Regions from separate parts of the Stutzerimonas sp. NM35 genome, predicted to be linked through region 4. Evidence: predicted binding sites of a transcription regulator. Region 4 holds the regulator's gene; each other region holds the start of a gene.
The links. The regulator FliA, encoded in region 4, starts transcription of late flagellar genes. The targets are predictions, from matches to a motif close to CTAAAGTTTNNNNNNNNNNNGCCGNTAA.

Region 1: a site for FliA is predicted at 1,817-1,844, ahead of ACYCFC_RS09715 (methyl-accepting chemotaxis protein). Genes of this name have one in related genera too.
Region 2: a site for FliA is predicted at 3,681-3,708, ahead of ACYCFC_RS12730 (methyl-accepting chemotaxis protein). Genes of this name have one in related genera too.
Region 3: a site for FliA is predicted at 2,992-3,019, ahead of motA (flagellar motor stator protein MotA). Genes of this name have one in related genera too.

The regions. Positions count from the first base shown of each region.
Region 1 is NZ_CM137728.1:2,075,610-2,080,850, forward strand. Features, by position in the region: gene acnA (aconitate hydratase AcnA) at 1-1,744, shown strand, start outside; gene ACYCFC_RS09715 (methyl-accepting chemotaxis protein) at 1,972-3,540, shown strand; gene ACYCFC_RS09720 (alpha/beta family hydrolase) at 3,582-4,259, opposite strand; gene ccoN (cytochrome-c oxidase, cbb3-type subunit I) at 4,342-5,241, shown strand, end outside.
Region 2 is NZ_CM137728.1:2,727,357-2,732,597, reverse strand. Features, by position in the region: gene ACYCFC_RS12740 (efflux RND transporter periplasmic adaptor subunit) at 1-974, opposite strand, end outside; gene bfr (bacterioferritin) at 1,173-1,640, shown strand; gene ACYCFC_RS12730 (methyl-accepting chemotaxis protein) at 1,698-3,620, opposite strand; gene ACYCFC_RS12725 (heavy-metal-associated domain-containing protein) at 3,928-4,119, shown strand; gene ACYCFC_RS12720 (TetR family transcriptional regulator) at 4,139-4,774, opposite strand; gene ACYCFC_RS12715 (Bcr/CflA family multidrug efflux MFS transporter) at 4,951-5,241, shown strand, end outside.
Region 3 is NZ_CM137728.1:2,958,378-2,963,618, reverse strand. Features, by position in the region: gene asd (archaetidylserine decarboxylase) at 1-580, opposite strand, end outside; gene ACYCFC_RS13850 (rhodanese-like domain-containing protein) at 592-1,407, opposite strand; gene ACYCFC_RS13845 (HDOD domain-containing protein) at 1,453-2,958, opposite strand; gene motA (flagellar motor stator protein MotA) at 3,130-3,981, shown strand; gene motB (flagellar motor protein MotB) at 3,988-4,962, shown strand; gene rsgA (small ribosomal subunit biogenesis GTPase RsgA) at 5,179-5,241, opposite strand, start outside.
Region 4 is NZ_CM137728.1:554,387-559,627, reverse strand. Features, by position in the region: gene ACYCFC_RS02640 (chemotaxis protein CheA) at 1-31, opposite strand, end outside; gene ACYCFC_RS02635 (protein phosphatase CheZ) at 43-837, opposite strand; gene ACYCFC_RS02630 (chemotaxis response regulator CheY) at 858-1,232, opposite strand; gene fliA (RNA polymerase sigma factor FliA) at 1,499-2,224, opposite strand; gene fleN (flagellar synthesis regulator FleN) at 2,242-3,069, opposite strand; gene flhF (flagellar biosynthesis protein FlhF) at 3,161-4,441, opposite strand; gene flhA (flagellar biosynthesis protein FlhA) at 4,457-5,241, opposite strand, start outside.

The DNA.
Region 1 (5,241 bases), 1.5 Mb from region 4:
CGCCACCTGCGGCTTCTTCCCGGTGGACCGGATCACCATCGATTACCTGCGCCTGACAGGTCGCAGCGAAGAGCGTATCGCTCTGGTCGAGGCTTACAGCAAGGCCCAGGGCATGTGGCGCGACAGCGACTCGCCGGACCCGCTGTTCACCACCACCCTGGAACTGGATCTGAGTCAGGTACAGCCTTCTCTCGCCGGCCCCAAGCGCCCACAGGACCGGGTGTCACTGGGCGATATCGGTGCCAGCTTCGATCTGCTGCTGGAGACCAGTGGCCGCAAGCAGCAATCCGATACGCCCTTTGCCGTCGCTGGCGAAGACTTTGCCCTCAGGCACGGCGCCGTGGTCATTGCTGCGATCACTTCCTGCACCAACACCTCCAACCCCAGCGTGCTGATGGCGGCCGGTCTGGTGGCGAAAAAAGCGCTGGAGCGCGGTCTCACCCGCCAGCCCTGGGTCAAGTCCTCGCTGGCGCCCGGCTCCAAGGTGGTCACCGATTACCTGGAACGCGCCGGACTGACGCAATATCTGGATCGGCTCGGTTTCAACCTGGTGGGTTATGGCTGTACCACCTGTATCGGCAACTCGGGACCGCTGCCGAATGCCATCGCCCAGACCGTCACCGACAACGACCTGATCGTCTCCTCGGTACTCTCCGGCAACCGCAACTTCGAGGGGCGTGTGCATCCGCTGGTCAAAGCCAACTGGCTGGCTTCACCGCCGCTGGTAGTGGCGTTCGCCCTGGCCGGCACCACGCGTATCGATATGGATCGCGAGCCACTGGGATACGACACACAAAACCAGCCGGTCTATCTGAAGGATATCTGGCCGAGCAGCGCGGAGATCGCCGAAGCCGTCAGCCGTATCGATGGCGAGATGTTCCGCAGTCGCTATGCCGACGTATTCAGCGGCGACCAGCACTGGCAGAAAATCCCGGTCAGTGCCGGTGATACCTATCAGTGGAACGCCGCCTCCAGCTATGTACAGAATCCGCCGTTCTTCGAGAACATCGGCCAGCCACCCGCGCCGCCTGCCGATGTCGAGAACGCGCGCATCCTGGCGCTGTTCGGCGACTCCATCACCACCGACCACATCTCCCCGGCGGGCAACATCAAGGCCAGCTCGCCGGCAGGGTTGTACCTGCAGTCACTGGGCGTACAACCGGAAGACTTCAACTCCTACGGCTCGCGCCGAGGCAACCATGAAGTGATGATGCGCGGCACCTTCGCCAACATCCGCATCCGCAACGAAATGCTCGGCGACGAGGAAGGCGGCAATACCCTGTATCAGCCCGGCGGCGAAAAGCTCTCGATCTACGATGCGGCCATGCGCTACCAGAGCGAAGGCGTGCCGCTGGTGGTGATCGCCGGCAAGGAATACGGCACCGGCTCCAGCCGCGACTGGGCGGCCAAGGGCACCAACCTGCTGGGGATCAAGGCGGTGATCGCCGAAAGTTTCGAGCGTATCCATCGCTCCAACCTGATCGGCATGGGCGTACTGGCACTGCAATTCACCGATGGCCAGACGCGCCAGTCGCTGGGCCTGGACGGCAGCGAGACGCTTTCGATCCGTGGCCTGGACGAGAATATCAAGCCGCGCCAAATGCTCACCGTCGAGGTGCAACGCAGCGATGGTTCCCGGGATTCGTTCCAGGCCCTGTGTCGCATCGATACGCTCAATGAAGTTCAGTACTTCAAAGCCGGCGGGATTCTGCATTATGTGCTGAGACAACTGATCAAGGCTTAGCGCCTTCGTCCCGTACAACGCCCGCAGCTGAAGCTGCGGGCGTTTTTTTATGAACCACTGGTCAGTTTTTTCCTTAAGCCTTTGGTTTTCCAGCCGTTAATTTTCGCTACAACCAACCTTTATATTTTGACGTCAAACCTCAAGCGCTCTATAAATGCTCTGCAAGAGCGCTTGTACGCTATTCATAAATATAAAAAATCATCCCAATTGCCAGGCGCACCTCACGCATGCGAAAGAATCTTCCCATCACGCAACGCGATTACCCGTTTCCTGACCAGCAGAGGCTGATTTCCACTACAGACCTGAAAGGCCGAATCACCTACTGCAACGATATCTTTGCCCAAGTCAGCGGTTTCGAACGCGGCGAACTGATAGGCGCGCCACACAATCTGATCCGGCATCCTGATGTGCCCGCCGCCGTATTCAACCATCTTTGGATGACGCTCAAGGATGGCCGCCCCTGGATGGGCATCGTCAAGAATCGCCGCAAGAATGGCGACCATTACTGGGTCAACGCCTATGTGACGCCGGTACTCGATCCACAGCGCCAGATCATCGGCTACGAGTCGGTACGCACCAAGCCGACCTCCGAACAGATAAAGCGCGCCGAAGCCCTCTATGCACGGCTCAACACCGGCAAGCGTGGCGTGCCATTGCGTGATACCTGGATGCCTCTGGTCGTCGGCTGGCTGCCCTTTATCCTGACCAGTCTGGCCGGCTTCGCAGTTGGCGCCTGGCTCGATCACGCCTGGGGCTTTGTACTGGCTGCGGGGCTTTCCATTCCCCTTGGCCTCGCTGGCCGCCACTGGCAGATGCGCGGTACCAATCGCCTGCTGCAACTGGCCGAGCAGTCACTGAGTGATCCGCTGATCGCACAGATGTATACGGACAGTCACGGCAGTGAAGCCCGGCTGGAAATGGCCATGCTCAGCGAACAGGCACGCCTTAAAACCTGCCTGACGCGCCTGCAGGACAGCGCCGTGCAACTGCAGCAACAGGCAAAACGCGCCGAAGAACTGGCGCAGAGTAGCTCCGGTGGCCTGGCACGACAGCATCATGAAACCGAACAGGTGGCCACTGCGATCAATCAGATGGCCGCTACCACACAGGAGGTGGCAGGCAATGTGGCGCTGGCTGCCGATGCAACCGGGCAAGCCAACAGACTGACGACCCAGGGTCGCGAGATCAGTGCGCAAACCCGCCAGGCCATCGAGCTGCTGGCCAGCACCGTGAGCGAAACCGGCGATGCCGTTACCGAACTGGCCCGCAACAGCAACGAGATCGGCAGCGTGGTGGATGTGATCAAGAGTATCGCCGACCAGACCAATCTGCTCGCGCTCAACGCCGCCATCGAGGCAGCACGCGCCGGAGAATCTGGCCGCGGCTTCGCAGTGGTCGCTGACGAAGTCCGCCAACTGGCCCAGCGTACCGCCGCAGCCACTGGTCAGATCCATCAGCTGATCGAAAAACTCCAGCTGCAGGCTCGCCAGGCTGTAGAAGCCACCGGACAGGGCAAAGCCCAGGCAAGCGCCGGTGTCGAACGGGTCATCGATGCCGACAAGGCGCTCGCAGGTATTGGCGCTGCGATGGAAAGCGTCATCGACATGACCACCCAGATCGCTTCGGCCACCGAGCAGCAGAGCGCCGTAGCCGACGAGATCAGCCGCAACGTCAGCAATATCGCCCGCCTTGCCGACCAGACCTCGGGCGATGCCCAGAGCACGGCGCTGCTGTCCGAGGATCTGGCGGCAACTGCGCAGGCACAGTATTCACTGGTGGAGCGTTTCAACCGCTGACAGGCCATTGAAAACTACCTACATTTTTCAACGGCCTGCGATCATTGCAGAAACTCGGCAATCCTGTCCGCAGCGCTATCCAGGTGCTGCTCATGGGTCAGCCCTGAGCGCTTCAGAGGTTTCAGGTCATGGTCGGCGGCGGCCAGCCAGTGCACCTCGACCGCTGGCGACAATGCGTAGCCGGCAACGGTATGGCGGTCACCGAGCGCGTCGCGCTCACCCTGTACGATAAGGGTGGGCGTGCGCAGTTCGGCCAGATGCACCACGCGCGGCTTCTCCGGCTTGCCTGCCGCATGGAAGGGATAACCCAGACAGATCAGCGCATCAGCCTTCAATTCATCGGCCAGCAGGCTGGCCATTCTTCCGCCCATCGACTTGCCTCCGAGAGCCAGCCGGCCTGCGGTCTGCTGTCGCACCAGCCTATACACCTCGCGCCACCGCTCCAGCAGCCGAGGCTGCGGATTCGGTGGCCGCCTGCGACCATCGAGTCGCCGCTCGGCCATATAGGCGAACTCGAAGCGAACCACCTCGATCCCACGCGCCACAAGGCGCTCGGTCATCGCCTGCATGAACGGACTGTCCATCGGCGCACCGGCGCCATGAGCGAGTATCAGGCTGGCCGAAGCCGCGCCATGCGGGCGGTCAGTCCAGACAAGCGGAATTTCTCCCCCCTGCGTGTATTGACCCGCGTCAATACCGGCCACTTGCCCTTTCCCCATGCTTGCCCCCGCTTTCTACTGAAAGAAACAACTGCTTACACGCAACAAAAAAACGCTCATTACCGTGGATGGAAGCCCATACATGAACACAGCAACCAGTACCGCCTACCAATACAAGGTGGTCCGCCAATTCGCCATCATGACGGTGGTGTGGGGAATCGTCGGGATGGGGCTCGGCGTTTTCATCGCAGCACAGCTGGCGTGGCCCGGACTCAACTTCGACCTGCCCTGGACCAGTTTCGGGCGTTTGCGACCCTTGCACACCAACGCGGTGATTTTCGCCTTCGGTGGCTGCGCATTGTTCGCGACTTCCTACTACTCCGTCCAGCGCACCTGCCAGACCACCCTGTTCGCGCCCAAGCTGGCCGCGTTCACCTTCTGGGGCTGGCAACTGGTCATCCTGCTGGCCGCAATCTCCCTGCCGCTGGGCTTTACCAGTTCCAAGGAATACGCCGAGCTGGAATGGCCGATCGACATCCTGATCACTATTGTCTGGGTAGCCTATGCGGTCGTCTTCTTCGGCACGCTGGCCACACGCAAGGTCAAGCACATCTATGTCGGTAACTGGTTCTTCGGGGCCTTCATCCTGACCGTGGCGATTCTGCATGTCGTCAACAACCTGGAAATCCCGGTCACCGCGATGAAGTCCTATTCGGTCTATGCCGGTGCAACCGACGCCATGGTGCAGTGGTGGTACGGTCACAACGCCGTGGGCTTCTTCCTGACTGCCGGCTTCCTCGGCATCATGTACTACTTCGTGCCCAAGCAGGCCGAGCGTCCGGTGTATTCCTATCGCCTGTCGATCGTCCACTTCTGGGCGCTGATCACCGTGTACATCTGGGCTGGTCCGCACCACCTGCATTACACCGCCCTGCCGGACTGGGCTCAGAGCCTGGGCATGGTGATGTCGCTGATTCTGCTCGCACCGAGCTGGGGCGGCATGATCAACGGCATGATGACCCTCTCGGGCGCCTGGCATAAG
Region 2 (5,241 bases), 2.2 Mb from region 4:
TGATCGCCTTCGATGCGTTCGAGCCGCAGATCGCGGCGCCGGGCCTGACCTTCCACTGCCAGCCAGAGGTAGTGGGCGCCGTCGGGTGCGGTCTGCAACGCATTGAGCGGCAGGCGGAAGCGCGCTTGTCCGTCCTGTTGCGCCGCCGCGGGGCGCTGCAGGTGGACCCGCATGGCCATGCCCGGCAGCAGGTTGTAGTCGCGCGGCGGTTCGCCCTGCAGGGTCAGGCGATAGGTGCGCGAGCCTTCGCGCGGTTGGGTGCTGTGTTCCTTGTAGCGCAGCGGCAGTTTCAGCTCGGCGATCACCAGTTCGCCCTCGGCCTGCAGGTCGGGGCTTAGCGGGATGCTCAGGGCAGCGGTTTCGGGCAGGTCGACGCTGACTTCGATGTGCTGGTTGTCCTGCAGCTCCAGCACCGGCGAGCCGATGGCCACCACCATGTCCGGCTCGGCCAGACGCCGTGCGATCACGCCGTCGAACGGCGCCAGCAGTCTACTGTGGCCGATGTCGCGCAGCGCGCTGTCGTGCGCCACCCGTGCTGCCACTACATTGGCCTGCAACGGCTCGATGGCGGCGGGGGCGAGAATGCCCTCGGCCAGCAGCGCGCGCTTGCGTTTCAGGTCCGCCTCCAGCTGGCGCAGCCGCGCCTCGGCCTCGCGCCTCTGGAGTTGGTAATCGGTGTGGTCGAGTTCGACCAGTGGCTGACCCTTGCTGACCCGTGCGCCTTCGTCGACCAGGATGCGCTCGATGCGCCCCGGCACCTGAAAGGCCAGCTGCGTGGTCGTCACGCTCTCCACCACACCAGCGAAGCGCAGTGTTTCCGGCGCCGGGTCGAGTGGCTGCAAGGGCTCGACGAAGGCGATACGTGGTGGTGGTGCCGCCGGCTCCTCGTCCTCTGCACAAGCGACCAGGACGAGGGTGGCGCATAACGACGCGATGAAACGGAATTGACGAAAGACTGTTCGGGGCAGTGGCATCCAGACTCCGGCGCGAACGGGGCAGAACGGAAATCGGCGGCGGTGCGAACCGTTGCGATAGATTCAGTAGAGCCCGCCGCCTGCTCGGTAGTTCGCAAGAGACCGGCCAGTCGTCTTTCCCTGCGGCATGGCGATGCTTCGTTCGGCGTGGATTGGGCGTATCATTACCCCGCGTTTCACTGTCAGGAGAAAGTTGCAATGCAAGGTCAGCCACAGGTCATCGAGTATCTGAAGGAACTGCTGCGTGGAGAGCTGGCCGCGCGCGATCAGTATTTCCTGCACTCGCGGATGTACGCCGATTGGGGCTTCAGCAAGCTCTACGAGCGCATCAACCACGAAATGGAAGAGGAAACCCAGCACGCCGATGCGCTGCTGCAACGCATCCTCTTTCTCGAAGGCACACCCGACATGACGCCCGATGCGCTCAACATCGGCCACAGCGTGCCGGACATGCTGCGCAATGATCTGGCGCTGGAATACAAGGTGCGTGAGGCACTGGCCAAGGGCATCGCTCTGGCCGAGCAGCATGATGACTATGTGACGCGTGACATCCTCGCGCTGCAATTGCACGACACCGAGGAAGACCATGCCTACTGGCTGGAGCAGCAACTGGGGCTGATCGACCGCATCGGCTTGCAGAATTACCTGCAATCACAGGCCAGCTGATTCATTCCTCGACGCGAGGCCAGGCGCAATGCCTGGCCTCGTTGCCTCCGGCGCCGGTCAGATCCGGAAACGACTGACCATCGTCTGCAGCTGGGTGCCCAGGCGCGCCAGTTCCACGCTCGACGCTGCCGTCTGCTCGCTCGCGGCGGCGGTCTGCTCCGACACATCCCTCACATTCACCACGCTACGGCTGATTTCCTCGGCCACTGCGCTCTGCTCTTCGGCTGCCGTGGCGATCTGCTGGTTCATGGCCTGGATATTGGAGACAGTGCGGGTGATGCTGGTCAGCGAGGTGCCCGCGCGGCGTGCCAGCTCGACACTGCTCTCGGTAAGGCTGCGGCTACTTTGCATGATGGCCGCGACTTGCTGCGTGCCGCCGTGCAGGGCGCTTACCAACTGTTCGATTTCCTCGGTGGACTTCTGCGTGCGCTGCGCCAGCCCGCGCACTTCATCGGCCACCACGGCAAAGCCGCGACCGGCCTCGCCCGCACGTGCCGCCTCGATGGCAGCATTGAGTGCCAGCAGGTTGGTCTGCTCGGCCACGGCACGAATCACACCCATCACGCTGCCGATCTTGTCGCTGTCGCTTTGCAGTTCCGTCATTGCCTCCGAGGAGCGAACGACTTCCTTGGCCATGCGCTCGATCTGCGTGACTACTTTAGTGACGACGCGGTCGCCGTCGCGGGCTTCGATATCCGCTTCGGTGGCGGCCTGCGCCGCCTGTTCAGCGTTGCGTGCGACCTCGTGGACTGTCGCCGACATCTCGTGCATGGCCGTGGCGACCTGATCGGTTTCCTCTTTCTGGCTGTTGACGCCGGAGCTGGTCTGCAGGGTGACTGCAGACAGTTCTTCTGCAGCGCTACTGATCTGGCTGACACCGTCGCGAATGCCACCGATCAGTTCGCGCAACGTCGCGCCCATCTGCTGGATGCCTCGCTGCAGTGTGCCCAGTTCGTCGCGCCGAGTGATCTCGGCGGTGGCGCTCAGGTCGCCGGAGGCGATGCGTTCGACGTCCGCCAGGGTGGCGCGCAGCGGCAGGGTGATCTGTCGGGTGATCAGCCACGCGGCGAGAACGCCGAACAATAGCGCCAGTGCTGCACTGAGGATCAGGCGGGTATGCGCCTCGCTGCTTTCGATGTCCAGGCGGTCCAGCTGGAACTGATAGAGCACGTCGCTGATACGTACGATTTCCGCCTGCCGGTCGGTCATTTCCTGGCGAGACTGGGCGATGGCATCGGTAGCCGCCTGGAGTGAGTCGATGGCCGCACGGTACTGGCCCAGTACAGACTGGATCTGCTGGAGCGCATCGTGACTGGCACTGCCAAGCGCGTCGTGATGCCGTTCCAGCGTGGCCTGGGCGGTTTCGAGCTGTACGTCGATGCCCTGGTCGCTCTGCGGGCTGGGGGCCGCCACGTAGACCTGCAGCAGGTATTGCGCCTGCTTCAGCTCTTCCTTGATGCGGGCGATGGCCTGCAATCGCTCGAAGCGCTGTTCGTCGTAATCGGGCAGTCGCAACACCTGTTCCATGACGCTTGCGGTCAGCTCGTCCAGGCGTTCAGACGCCTCATCGATCATCAGCTGCGATGTCTTGGCTTGCGCATAACCCTTGCGCATATCGTTCAGCGCGCGCTGGTATTGCTCGTTGTAGCCGGCCTGCTCCTTGAGCAGCACGAGGTTCGCCGGGTTCTTGAAGGTGTTGAGCAGTTTGCTCTGCTGGGCGAGGTAGACGCCCAGGTTCTTGTCCAGACGCTCGGCGGACGTCTGATCGGCGTTGGCCAGCATGAACTGCAGGCGGGCGATGCGCAGGTCCGTCAGGGTTTTGTTGAGCAGGGAAATCTCGCTCATCCAGCCGCTGCGCTGGGTCACGCTGGCCAGGCTGCTCCAACCGCTCCATGCCAGGATGAAAGTAAGAATCAGGACGGCGCCGAAGCCCACGGAAAGCTTTCGGCTGACGCCAATGTTGGCAAACCAGTTGTTCATGCAGGTACTCAATTCAGTGCGATCGGAGGGCTGCCAATGAGTCGCCGGCGGCCAGACCCGCTGTCGGCGGGCTCTCGGGAGACTTTAATTTGACGGCTGTATGGCGCCAGTAATCCGACGAAATGCCGTTGAGGGGCTGAGACTGCGCTTGGGAGCTGCCGGGTCACAAAATCGCTGCAATGAAGGGGCCGTGGTTTCCGGCTGATCTTTACCTTATGGAAGATAACTCCGCCGGGGGCTTGACCTTGTCACTATGGCAAGCCCGAGAATGTGCAGGTTTCAACAACTGCGATACCAGGAGAACATCATGCAGACATTCAACGTGAGCGGCATGACCTGTGGGCATTGCGAGCGCGCCGTGATCAATGCGATCAAGGCACAGGATGCGCAGGCCGAGGTTCGGGTCGATCTGCAGGCCGGGACGGTGCAGGTCGAGGGCAGCCTGAGCGAAGCGACGATACGGCAGGTGATTGAGGAGGAGGGCTATTCGATTAGCTGACTTGCACAGCGTCCGCCCGTCAGGTTGTTTGCCGCGCTTTTTCGTCCCAGTCGCGTATCAGGCCGCGAAACAGCGGGTCGATCAGCGCGGCGCTATCGGTTTCGGGATCGTACAGCGTGGGGTCGCGAGTCCAGTCGCTGAACAGTCCGATCAGCATTGCATGCAGTGCGAGAGCCGCGAGTCTGGGCGTTACACCCGGATATAGATTATTGGTTGCGCGGTCCAGCAGCTGCTCACACAGGTCGATGAATTGATTGATGAACGCCTGGTGGCGTTCTTCGGCTTCACGCAATTCCTCGGTGAACTCGCAGCGATGCAGCAGGATGGTCATGATCCGGCGTTTCTGCTCATCACAGGCCAGCGCCCGGACACCTTCGATGCAAAGATTGCGCAGCGCCAGCAATGGCTGTTGCTGGCCGCAACTGCACAACCGTTCGGCCATCTGCTCGGGCGGCAGACGTACCTGATTGAGCATTTCGTGAAACAGGTGCGCCTTGTTCTGAAAATGCCAGTACACCGCACCGCGAGTGACGCCGGCGTCACGGGCGATCTGATCCAGGCTGGTATGGGCCACGCCTCGCTCCAGAAACAGCTTTTCGGCGGAAGCCAACAGGGCGATACGGGTTTTCTCAGCGTCTTCTTTGGTTCTTCGCATGTCATTACTGCAGCATCTGGGCTGCGACCTTCGTTGCGTGGATTTCGTGTCGGCGAACGCCGTGTGAAACTTTACACGTTTACAGTCGTCGTTGTATGTAACAGCATCTGGCCTTTACTGTAAAACGCCCGACGGCTGTGGTTCGCCGGGCTCTTCCCGCTTTGCGAGTGTCTTCAATGCCTTTTCGACTTCTTCTGATACTGGGTGCGCTCAGCGCCTTCGGCCCGTTGGCCATCGATTTCTACTTGCCGGCGTTCCCGGCCATGGCGAGCGATTTCGCCACCGACGTCGAGCATGTCCAGCTGTCGCTGGCGGCTTATTTCATCGGTCTGGCGCTTGGCCAGTTGGTCTATGGCCCCCTGGCGGATCGCTACGGACGCCGTTGGCCGCTGCTGGTTGGCGTGACGCTTTTTACCCTGGCGTCCCTGGCCTGTGCGCTCGCGCCGACACTGGACTGGCTGATCGCT
Region 3 (5,241 bases), 2.1 Mb from region 4:
CGCGTTCGGTATCGAACAGGCAGACCACGCGCTCGTTGCGGGCGAACAGCTCCGGTACGCCCTCGGCGGTCACGGTGTTCACCGAGAAGATGCGCCCAGGCACATAGACCATTTCACGCAGGGTGCCGGCCAGCGGCATGTGTACGCGGTGATAATCCTTGGGCGACAGATACACGGTGGCGAAATCACCACCCATGAAGGGCGCGGCACGTTCGTGGTCGCCGCCGAGCAGCTCCATCACGCTGTAGCTGTGGCCCTTGGCCTGGAAGATGCGGCCCTGGTCGATTCTGCCGAGCTGGCTGATGGCGCCGTCGCAGGGGTTGAGGATCGCGCCGGGGGTCGGGTCCAGCGGGCGGGCGCCGTCTTTCAGGGCGCGGGTGAAGAAGGCGTTGAAGTGCTCGTAGGCAGTCGGTTCCTCGATCTGCGCCTCGTGCATGTCTACCTTGAAATGACGGATGAACCACTTGATGAAGGTGTTCTTCACCCAGGGCAGGCGGCATTCGGCGAGGCAGCCGGCCAGGCGCGAGATCAGGTGGTGCGGCAGCAGGTACTGACTGAGAACGAACAAGCGATCTTTCATGGATGACCTTTTCATTGCTGGATCGGCGTATCGGGCAGGTTGCCCCATTCGCCCCAGGAGCCGGCATAACCCTTGACGCGCGGATAGCCCAGGGCCTTGGCCAGCAGGTAGGTGAAGCCGGAGCGATGATGCGTCTGGCAGTGGGTGATGATTTCCTTGTCAGGGCTGATGCCGAGTGCCTGCAGCTGTTCGGCAATGTCCTCGCGGATGCGCAGGGCGCGGGCCGGGTCCATGGCGGCGGTCCATTCGAAATTGACTGCGCCGGGAATATGGCCGGCGCGCGCCGCCAGGGCCTTTTCGCCACGGTACTCCTGCGGCGAGCGGGCATCCCAGATGACCAGGTCATCGGCACCGAGACGGCTTTCGATATAGTCGCGGGTTGCGCTGGGGGCGTCATCGAGCGCAAGGCTTGCGCGCGCGTCGATGGCCGCGGGCACGTCCTGGGACAGGTCACGCTGCTCGGCCAGCCAGGCGTGCAGGCCACCGTTGAGGTAGTGGTAGCGATGATGACCGATGACATCCAGCAGCCAGATGAAGCGTCCGGCCCAGCCACCGCCCTCGTCGTCGTACACCACATAAACGGCGTCCGGGTGGTGGCCCAGTGCGCCGAACAGGGCTTCCAGGCGGGCTTTTTCCGGCAACAGCCCCGGCGCTGGCGGCTGGCCGAGCTGGGTCGACTTGGGATCGACGAAGCGGGCGCCGGGCAGATGGCCCGCGGCGTAGCGCGACGGGCTGGTCAGATCGACGAGGATCAGCTCGGGAGCCCCCAGGCGCTCGGCCAGTTCGGCAGGTTCGATAACCAGGGGCAGTGGAGTGAAGACGGACACGGCAAGTCTCGATCGGGCTGGAAGGGCGAAGTCTAGCGAAAAAGCTCAGCGCCCGCGCTTGCTGAACGTCGCCAGGGCGCGCTCGATGCATTGCACGGTTTTACCGAATGCCTGCAGGCTCGTTTCACTGAATTCGCTGTTGCCCTGGTCGGCCACCACCAGCATGACGACGCGGTCGTCATGACCAATCGAGCGCAGCAGCAGGTGCGAGCTGTGGAACAGCGTCTTCAGCGCCCCCGGCAGCATGGCCGAAAACTGCGCCACGTTATCGGGCTTCAGGCGCAGCAGCGCCGGCTTCTCCAGCAGTCTGCGCAATACCTGGCTTTGTTCGGGCTCCAGAACCAGGCGAGTCGCCGATGGCGCAAGACCGCTGGCCTGCTGGGCGATCAGGCGCTGTTGCTTGCGGTCGACGAGCATCAGCAGTACGCGCTGCATCCCGGTACAGGTCAGGGCCTTGCAGGCGGTTGCGGTCAGTTGCAGGACATTGTCGTAAGGGCAACGCTCGCTCAGCAGTTCGCGGCAATGCTCGCGCCATGCCGCCAGGCTTTCGCCGCTGGGCAAGCCAGGCGTTCTGGCCAGCTGGAAGCGGCTCCCGGCGGGCCATAGCAGCGCCTGGGCGGGATGCCAGAGGTCGGTGGGGCCTGTTTCTCTGGCGCTGTTGACGGCTTGCTGATGAACCATCTGTTGCAATTCATTCAGCGGCACCTGCAAGTAAAGTCCGGTAAGACGCTGCCAGCGCAGAGAGTGCGTGTCGCTCCAGCTATGATGCGCCGACAGGGCCAGGCCATTGGCGAGCAGAATGGTATTGCTCGGCAGTGTGAGCCAGCGGCGCAGTTGCGGATCGGCATCGAGCATTTGCTGCTGGTGCAGGGGGTGTTCATTGTCGCGGGCAATGTGCAGCGCCCTGATCAGCATGCGGCGGTTGCCATTGAGTATCCGGTAGCCCTGGGCGATCCACTCGGGCAGCCCCCAATGGCTGGCCAGGCTTGCACAGAGTTCCGGCAGCGACACGCCCAGTATGTCCTGTTCGACCCGTGCTACCGGCTCACGCCTGACCAGCACGCGCTGCTCCCAGATATCCAGAAGCTGCGGATAGGCCGCGACCAGTGTCCATGCAGGGGAGAGAAACAGCAGGCTGCTCCAGTGGATTTCTTGCCAGAGGCGCGCCAGGCGTGCGGCGAACAGGCCGTTGGCCTGTTGGCTGGCGTGGCGACTGATCAGGATGACTTGCCGCAGGGCAGGGCAGATATCCTGGGCATGAACCGGTGGAATGAGCGCGAACAGGGCTTCGGCACGTTTCAGGCCGATACGGCTGAGCGCCACCTCCAGGCTTTCCGCAGGGCTGGCGGCGTGACGATTGGCGTCACGAATGACCGTGAGCGCCATCACCGGGCTTTGCTGGATCAGCTCGGCAATCTGGCCCATGGACAGGCTGCTGTCGCGCAAGGCCTGCTGAACGCTGGCATGGACGTCGGCAAAAGCAGGCAGCACGATGGCATCCAGGGCCTTGATCCAGGCCGCAAGCGTGCGCGGAAATAAATTTGTGGTCATTTTGCTACCGAACTGGCTTTTCGTCGGGACGACCTTTAGTCTGGCGCAAAAGTTCCGATAACCCGAATAATTCTTTTCATGCTCCCGCCTGTGGTCCCAAGTTCGAGTGCGCGAAAGTGGCGCGGTCCGTATTCGGGTGCCTCTGTGTCAAGGCTCTAGACGTATCTCTTTATGGTAAAAATTCTCGGCATCATCGTAGTCTTCGCCAGCGTATTCGGTGGTTTCGTGCTGTCTGGCGGCAAGATCGGCGCGCTCATTCATCCCTTTGAAGTGCTGATCATCGGCGGCGCGGCGCTTGGCGGTTTTCTCCAGGCCAATCCTGGCAGTACCAGCAAAATCGTTTTCAAGAAATCGCTGCAGATGTTCGGCTCCAGGTTCAGCCAGAAGTATTACCTGGAAGTGTTGAGCCTGCTTTACGAAATCCTCAACAAGAGCCGTCGCGAGGGCATGATGGCCATCGAGGCGGATCTCGAGGAGCCTGCGGCCAGCCCGATTTTCAGCAAGTATCCGGCCATTCTCAAGGACGCGAGAATGACCGAGTTCGTCTGCGATTACCTGCGCATCATGTCGTCCGGCAATATGGCTCCGCATGAGCTGGAAGGCCTGTTCGACATGGAGCTGGCCAGCCTCAAGGAAGAGCTGGAGCACCCATCCCACGCCGTGGCCCGAGTCGCTGACGGCCTGCCGGCGATGGGTATTGTCGCCGCCGTGCTGGGCATCGTGATCACCATGTCGATTCTCGCCGAGGCCGACAACGCCATGATCGGCTACAAGGTGGGTTCCGCTCTGGTCGGTACCTTCCTCGGGATTCTCGCCTCCTATGGCTTTTTCGGCCCGCTGGCGGCGGCGCTCGAGCACGATGCCAAGGAAGAATTGAATCTGTACGAGGGCATCAAGGCCACGCTGGTTGCTTCCGCTTCCGGTATGCCGCCCACCCTGGCGGTGGAGTTCGGGCGCAAGGTGCTGCTGCCTGCTCATCGACCGAGCTTCATGGAGCTCGAACAAGCCATGCGCGGTAACTGACGCGCGATGGACAATAACCAGCCAATTATCGTCAAGCGGGTCAAGAAGACCGCCGCTGGCCACCATGGCGGCGCCTGGAAGATTGCCTTTGCCGACTTTGCGACCGCAATGATGGCGTTCTTTCTGGTGATGTGGCTGATGTCATCGGCCACGCCGGAGCAGAAACGCGCCATTTCCGGTTACTTCCAGGACCCCATCGGCTTCACCGAGAGCGCAAGTCCTTTCGTCATCGATCTGGGCGGTACGCCCACACCGGCACCGGACCGGACCCTCAACGACCAGCCGGACCCAGCCATCGAGCAGAAGCCCTCGTCGCTCGATGACGATCAACTGGAGGGGCTCTCCGAACAGATGGAGCGCGAACGCCTGAATATCGTGCTGCAGGAGTTGCAGAACAAGATCGAGGAAAATCCCGACCTGACCCGCTTCAAGGATCAGATCCTGTTCGAGATCACCCAGGACGGCTTGCGTATCCAGATCGTGGATGCGGCGAATCGACCGATGTTCGCCCTGGGCAGCGCCCAGCTGCAGCCGTACTTCGAAGACATTCTGCTGGCCATGGCCGATACCATCCGCGCGATTCCGAACAAGATCAGCATCAGCGGGCATACCGACGCCAAACCCTACGTCGGCAACCGTGACTTCGGTAACTGGGAACTGTCGGCCAGCCGCGCCAACGCCGCCCGGCGCACGCTGGTCGCTGGCAGCTATCCGGAGGAACAGATCGCCCGAGTGGTGGGTTATGCATCCTCGGCGCTGTACGACCGCGAAGACCCGTTCAACCCGATCAATAGACGCATCGACATGCTGGTTCTGACCAAGAAGGCGCAGCGCAGCATCGAAGGAGAACAGTCCGAGCAGGGCACGCCTGCGACGGAAGGTTCGAGCGAAGCCGCATCGCCCTCCGAACCGCTGCAGCCGACCCAGCTGCGTGAACGGTTGAATATCTTCGAGGAAGGGGTGCTGAACTTCGAGGAGTAGATCGGGGCACGCTTCACAGGCCCGGTGAGCAGGCTGGCAGGCGCTGGTCTTGCTCGTTGGCTCGTGCTTTTTTCCGTCGGATTATGCTTCGGGTCGTCGGATTACGCCTTTGGCTAATCCGACCTACGAAAAACGTGACACCGTGCTGTCGCAGGTCGGGTCACGCTTCACCGACCCGACGAGCGGATTGAAAAGCAGCTCAAGCCTCAAGCATGTTCATTCCGCCAGCCCGCTGAGAATGTACCGATAGCTGGCCATGCGCTGTGGCCGGATGCGGCC
Region 4 (5,241 bases):
GGAGAATCTCCTCATCGGCGTCGAAGCTCATATTCACATCCCCTAAAAGCCCAGGCTCGAAAGCAGGTCGTCGACATCATCCTGACCGGACACGACATCCTCTCGTATATCGGCATGCATCTGCGGACCTTCACCATTGGAAGATTCTTTTTCTCGTTTTTGTCTTTCCTGCTCCAGGCGTATCGACTCGCAGTCGTGCCGGATACCCGCCATGCGATCGACCTGACCGGCCATCAGCACAAGATTGAGCAGGTTGCTTTCGAGCTCGCTGACCAGTCGGGTGACCCGCTTGATCACCTGCCCGGTCAGATCCTGAAAGTCCTGAGCCAGCATGATTTCGCTGAGATTCTGCGAGAGCTGACTGCCATCGTTCATGGAGCGCTGAAGAAACGAATCGACCCGGCGGACAAGATCCCTGAACTCTTCAGCATTCATGTCCCGGCGCATGAAGCGCTGCCAGTCAGCCGTCAGGCTCTGGGCTTCGTAGCTGACGTAGTTCACCAGTGGCGTCGACTCTTCCACCAGATCCATGGTGCGATTGGCCGCCTTTTCGGTCATCGTCACCACATAGGAAAGGCGATCGGTCGCATCGGTGATCGGCGATGGATCGCCGCCCGTGGCGCTGGTATCCATCTCGAGCTTGACGATGGCGTTGTGCAGTTCGCGCGTGAGCTTGCCGACCTCATGATAGAGGCTGTTGTTGCGAATCTGATTAAGCTCATTGAGCATCTGCGCAGTATCATCCAGGCGGCCTTGCTGCAGACTTTCGAGCAGCTGAGGCGCACGGGCTCGCAGAGTCGCTTCAAACTCCACAAGACTTTGTTCTGCTTGCGTCATAGTACCCTCGCGGCGCTACTTCAGCCGTTGACGCGCTCGAAGATCTTCTCGATCTTTTCCTTGAGCACCTGGGCCGTGAATGGCTTGACCACGTAGCCGTTAACACCGGCCTGTGCGGCTTCGATGATCTGGTCGCGCTTGGCTTCAGCGGTGACCATCAGGACCGGCAGGTGCTTGAGGCGCTCATCGGCGCGCACATGACGCAACAGGTCGATGCCGCTCATGCCGGGCATGTTCCAGTCAGTCACGAGGAAGTCGAAACTGCCACTCTTGAGCATGGGCAACGCGGTGGTGCCGTCGTCCGCTTCGGCGGTATTGGTGAAACCCAGATCGCGCAAGAGGTTCTTGATGATCCGTCTCATCGTCGAGAAGTCGTCAACGATGAGGATTTTCATGTTCTTGTCCAAGTACACCTCCGTAAATCCCGAAATCCCCAAAGCCCTGCTCACGGCTTTTCTGCGGGCTTCATCGATAAAGCCTGTAGGGCACCTCTAAAAACTACCTGCGTTGTCATCGCTGCGTTAAAAACAGGCTCAAAATGCTCATTTACAACTCGTAAACTGCGCTTTTTCGCCTGTTTTTGCCTTGCGCTGACTGCCTCGCCTACGTTTCTAGAGGCGCCCTGTAGAAAGCGGCCTCGAATGCTTTTTGCAAACCGGCGTCAGCGCGCGCGCCACTCACCGAGGCGGGCACGCAAACGTGCCGCGCATTGACTGTGCAACTGACTCACCCGCGACTCGCTGACCCCCAGAACCTGGCCGATCTCCTTCAAGTTCAACTCTTCGTCGTAGTACAGCGAAAGCACCAGCTTTTCACGTTCCGGCAGGTTGCTGATGGCCTCGGCCAGCGCCTGCTGAAAACGCTCGTCTTCGAGATCACGAAACGGCTCGGGATGCGCGCTGGCGGCATCTTCACCGAACTCTCCGTGCTCGCCTTCCTGAAGCAGATCATCAAAACTGAACAGGCGGCTGCCCAGAGTGTCACCCAGAATGCCGTAGTACTCATCCAGACTCAATTCAAGTTCGGCTGCAACCTCGTGATCTTTAGCGTCGCGACCGGTTTTCGCCTCGATGGCCCGAATCGCCTCGCTGACCATGCGCGAGTTGCGGTGCACCGAGCGCGGCGCCCAGTCGCCCTTGCGTACCTCATCGAGCATGGCCCCGCGAATGCGAATACCGGCATAGGTTTCGAAGCTCGCGCCTTTTCCCGAATCGTATTTCTTCGATGCCTCGAGCAGCCCGATCATGCCGGCCTGCAGCAGATCATCCACCTGCACGCTCGCCGGCAAGCGCGCCAACAGGTGATAGGCGATGCGCTTGACCAACGGCGCGTACTGGTCGATGAGCTGGTATTGCGAGTCTTTTGCCTGAGCCTTGCTGTAATACATACCCAATCCAGCCGGTGTCATTCGTGAGTGTCTGCGGCGGGCCTGACAAGGCGCTCCACAAAGAACTCCAGATGGCCGCGCGGAGTTGCCGGCAGCGGCCAGGTATCCACTTTCTGTGCGATGGCCTTGAACGCCAGCGAAGACTTGGCGCGCGGGTACGCCTCATAGACGGCACGCTGCTTCTGTACGGCCTTGCGCACAGATTCGTCGTAGGGCACCGCCCCCACATACTGTAGCGCCACATCGAGGAAGCGCTCGGTCACCTTGGCCAGTTTGGCGAACAGATTGCGCCCTTCCTGCGGTGCGTGTGCCATGTTGGCCAGCACGCGGAAACGGCTGATGCCGTAGTCACGGTTGAGCAACTTGATCAGGGCATAGGCGTCGGTAATCGACGTCGGCTCGTCCGTCACCACCAGCAGGACTTCCTGTGCGGCGCGGACGAAACTCACCACACCATCACCGATACCGGCGGCGGTGTCGATGATCAGCACGTCGATATCATCGCCAATGTCGCTGAATGCCTGGATCAGCCCAGAGTGCTGCAGACTGGACAGCTGCACCATGCTCTGGGTCCCGGAAGCCGCGGGCACGATGCGTATGCCGCCCGGCCCCTGGATCAGCACATCGCGCAGATCACATTCGCCGGCGATGACATCGGCCAGGGTACGCTTGGTGGTCAAACCCAGCAGCACATCGACGTTGGCCAGGCCAAGGTCGGCGTCGAGCAGCACCACCCTGCGACCGAGATCGGCCAACGCCAGCGCCAGATTGACCGACACGTTGGTCTTGCCGACGCCACCCTTGCCGCCAGTCACTGCAATCACCTGTACGGGATGAGTACCCATTTTCACACGCCTATATCTTGCTGGGGCCACAGGGCCATCGATGCGTTCAGCCGGAACGCGTCTTCATTGTCTGTATCACGGGACCAAGCCTTCATCCGACCTTCCGTGATGATCCGTTGTACAACCCGGTAAACATGTCTGCCATGGTCTCCTCGCTGGGAGACTCGTCCAATTGCAGGCTTACCGCCCGACTGACCAATTGATGACTGCGAGGCAACTGCAGGTCATCAGGGATGCGCGGTCCATCGGCCAGATAGGCTATCGGCAGATGCTGGCTAATCGTTAGCCCAAGCACGTCACCCAGGCTACCGGCCTCATCCAGCTTAGTCAGGATGCAGCCCGCCAGCCCGCAACGGCGATAGTTGTGCCAGGCTGCCTTCAATACCTGGCTCTGGCTGGTTGCCGCCAGCACCAGGTAGTTTTTCGATTTGATGCCACGATCGGCCAGGGTTTCGAGCTGCATGCGCATCATCGCATCACCTGCCGGAAGCCCGGCGGTATCGACGAGAATCAGGCGTTTGCGCGCCAGGGGCTGCAGCGTCTTGCCCAGCGGCTGGGCAGGGTCGATCTGAACGACTGGCACATCGAGGATACGACCCAGCGTTCTCAGTTGCTCCTGAGCGCCGATACGGTAGTTGTCCATGCTCGCCAGGGCGATACTCTGCGGCCCGTACTTGAGCACGTAGCGCGCCGCCAGCTTGGCCAGCGTGGTGGTCTTGCCGGCACCGGCCGGGCCGACCAGAGCGATGACGCCGCCCTCTTCCAGCGGCTCGACCTTGCTGACCTTGATCGATTGCGCCAGATGCGCCAGCAGCATGCGCCATGCCTGACGCGGCTCGGCCACGGTGGACACCTTCTCCAGCAGGCTGCGCGACAGATCAGCCGGCAGGCCGATACGCTGCAGACGGCGCCAGAGGCCAGCCTGCTGCGGGCGGCGGCTTTGCTCCTGGCCCCAGGCAATGGAGCCCAGCTGCACTTCGATCAACTCGCGCAGGCCTTGCAACTCACTGTGCATGGCCTCGACCGCACGGGAATCGAGCGAAGCCGTCGGTGCGGAAGGTGTCGCCTGGGCGACCGCAGCCGGCTTATCGTCAAGCAGTTGACGGTCCTTGCCGGCCTGCGCGCGTGACGGCGCACTCAGCTCGGCGTGGGCGCTGGCGATTCGCGCCTGGGTCTTGCGCAGTTCGGCCTCGAGCGCCGCATTCGGTTGCTTCGAGACGACCGGTTCCATCGGGTAATCGAGCACAGCGGTCAGCTCGACGCCGCCGGCGACACGGCGATTGCCCGTAATCACGGCATCGGCGCCCAGCTCGTCACGAATCATCTTCATGGCGATGCGCATGTCGGCTGCGAAGAAACGTTTGACCTGCATGGCCTGTACCCTCGGTTAATTCTGACCCACCGTCGCAACGATGGTGACCTGCTTGTTATCCGGTATTTCCTGGTAGGCCAGGACATGAATGCTGGGGACCGACAGGCGGGCGAATCGCGACAGCATCGCGCGAACCGGGCCAGCTACCAGCAGAATCGCCGGTTTGCCCAACATTTCTTGACGCTGTGCGGCATCTACCAGTGACCGTTGCAACTTTTCGGCCATTCCCGGCTCCAGGAGAATACCATCGTCGGCCCCCTGGCCAGCCTTCTGCAGACTGTTGAGCAATATCTGTTCCAATCTGGGTTCCAGAGTAATCACAGGCAGCTGCGGCTCTAGTCCCACAACGTTTTGCACGATTGCACGGGAAAGCGCGACCCGCACCGCCGCCACCATCGCGGCGGGATCTTGACTCTTGGCCGCGACATTGGCGATGGCCTCGGCGATGGTGCGGATATCACGCACCGGCACCTGCTCCTGCAGCAACGCCTGCAGCACCTTGAGCAGCGTCGAGAGGGAAATCATCCCCGGCACCAGCTCCTCGGCCAGCTTGGGCGAACTCTTGGCCAGCAACTGCATCAGTTGCTGGACTTCCTCGTGCCCCAACAGCTCATGGGCATGCTTGTGCAGGACCTGATTGAGGTGAGTCGCGATCACGGTGCTGGCATCGACCACCGTGTAGCCGAGCGACTGCGCCTGATCGCGCTGGCCGGCCTCGATCCACACCGCCTCCAGACCGAACGCCGGGTCCTTGGCCGCGATGCCGTTGAGCGGGCCGAACACCTGCCCCGGATTGATCG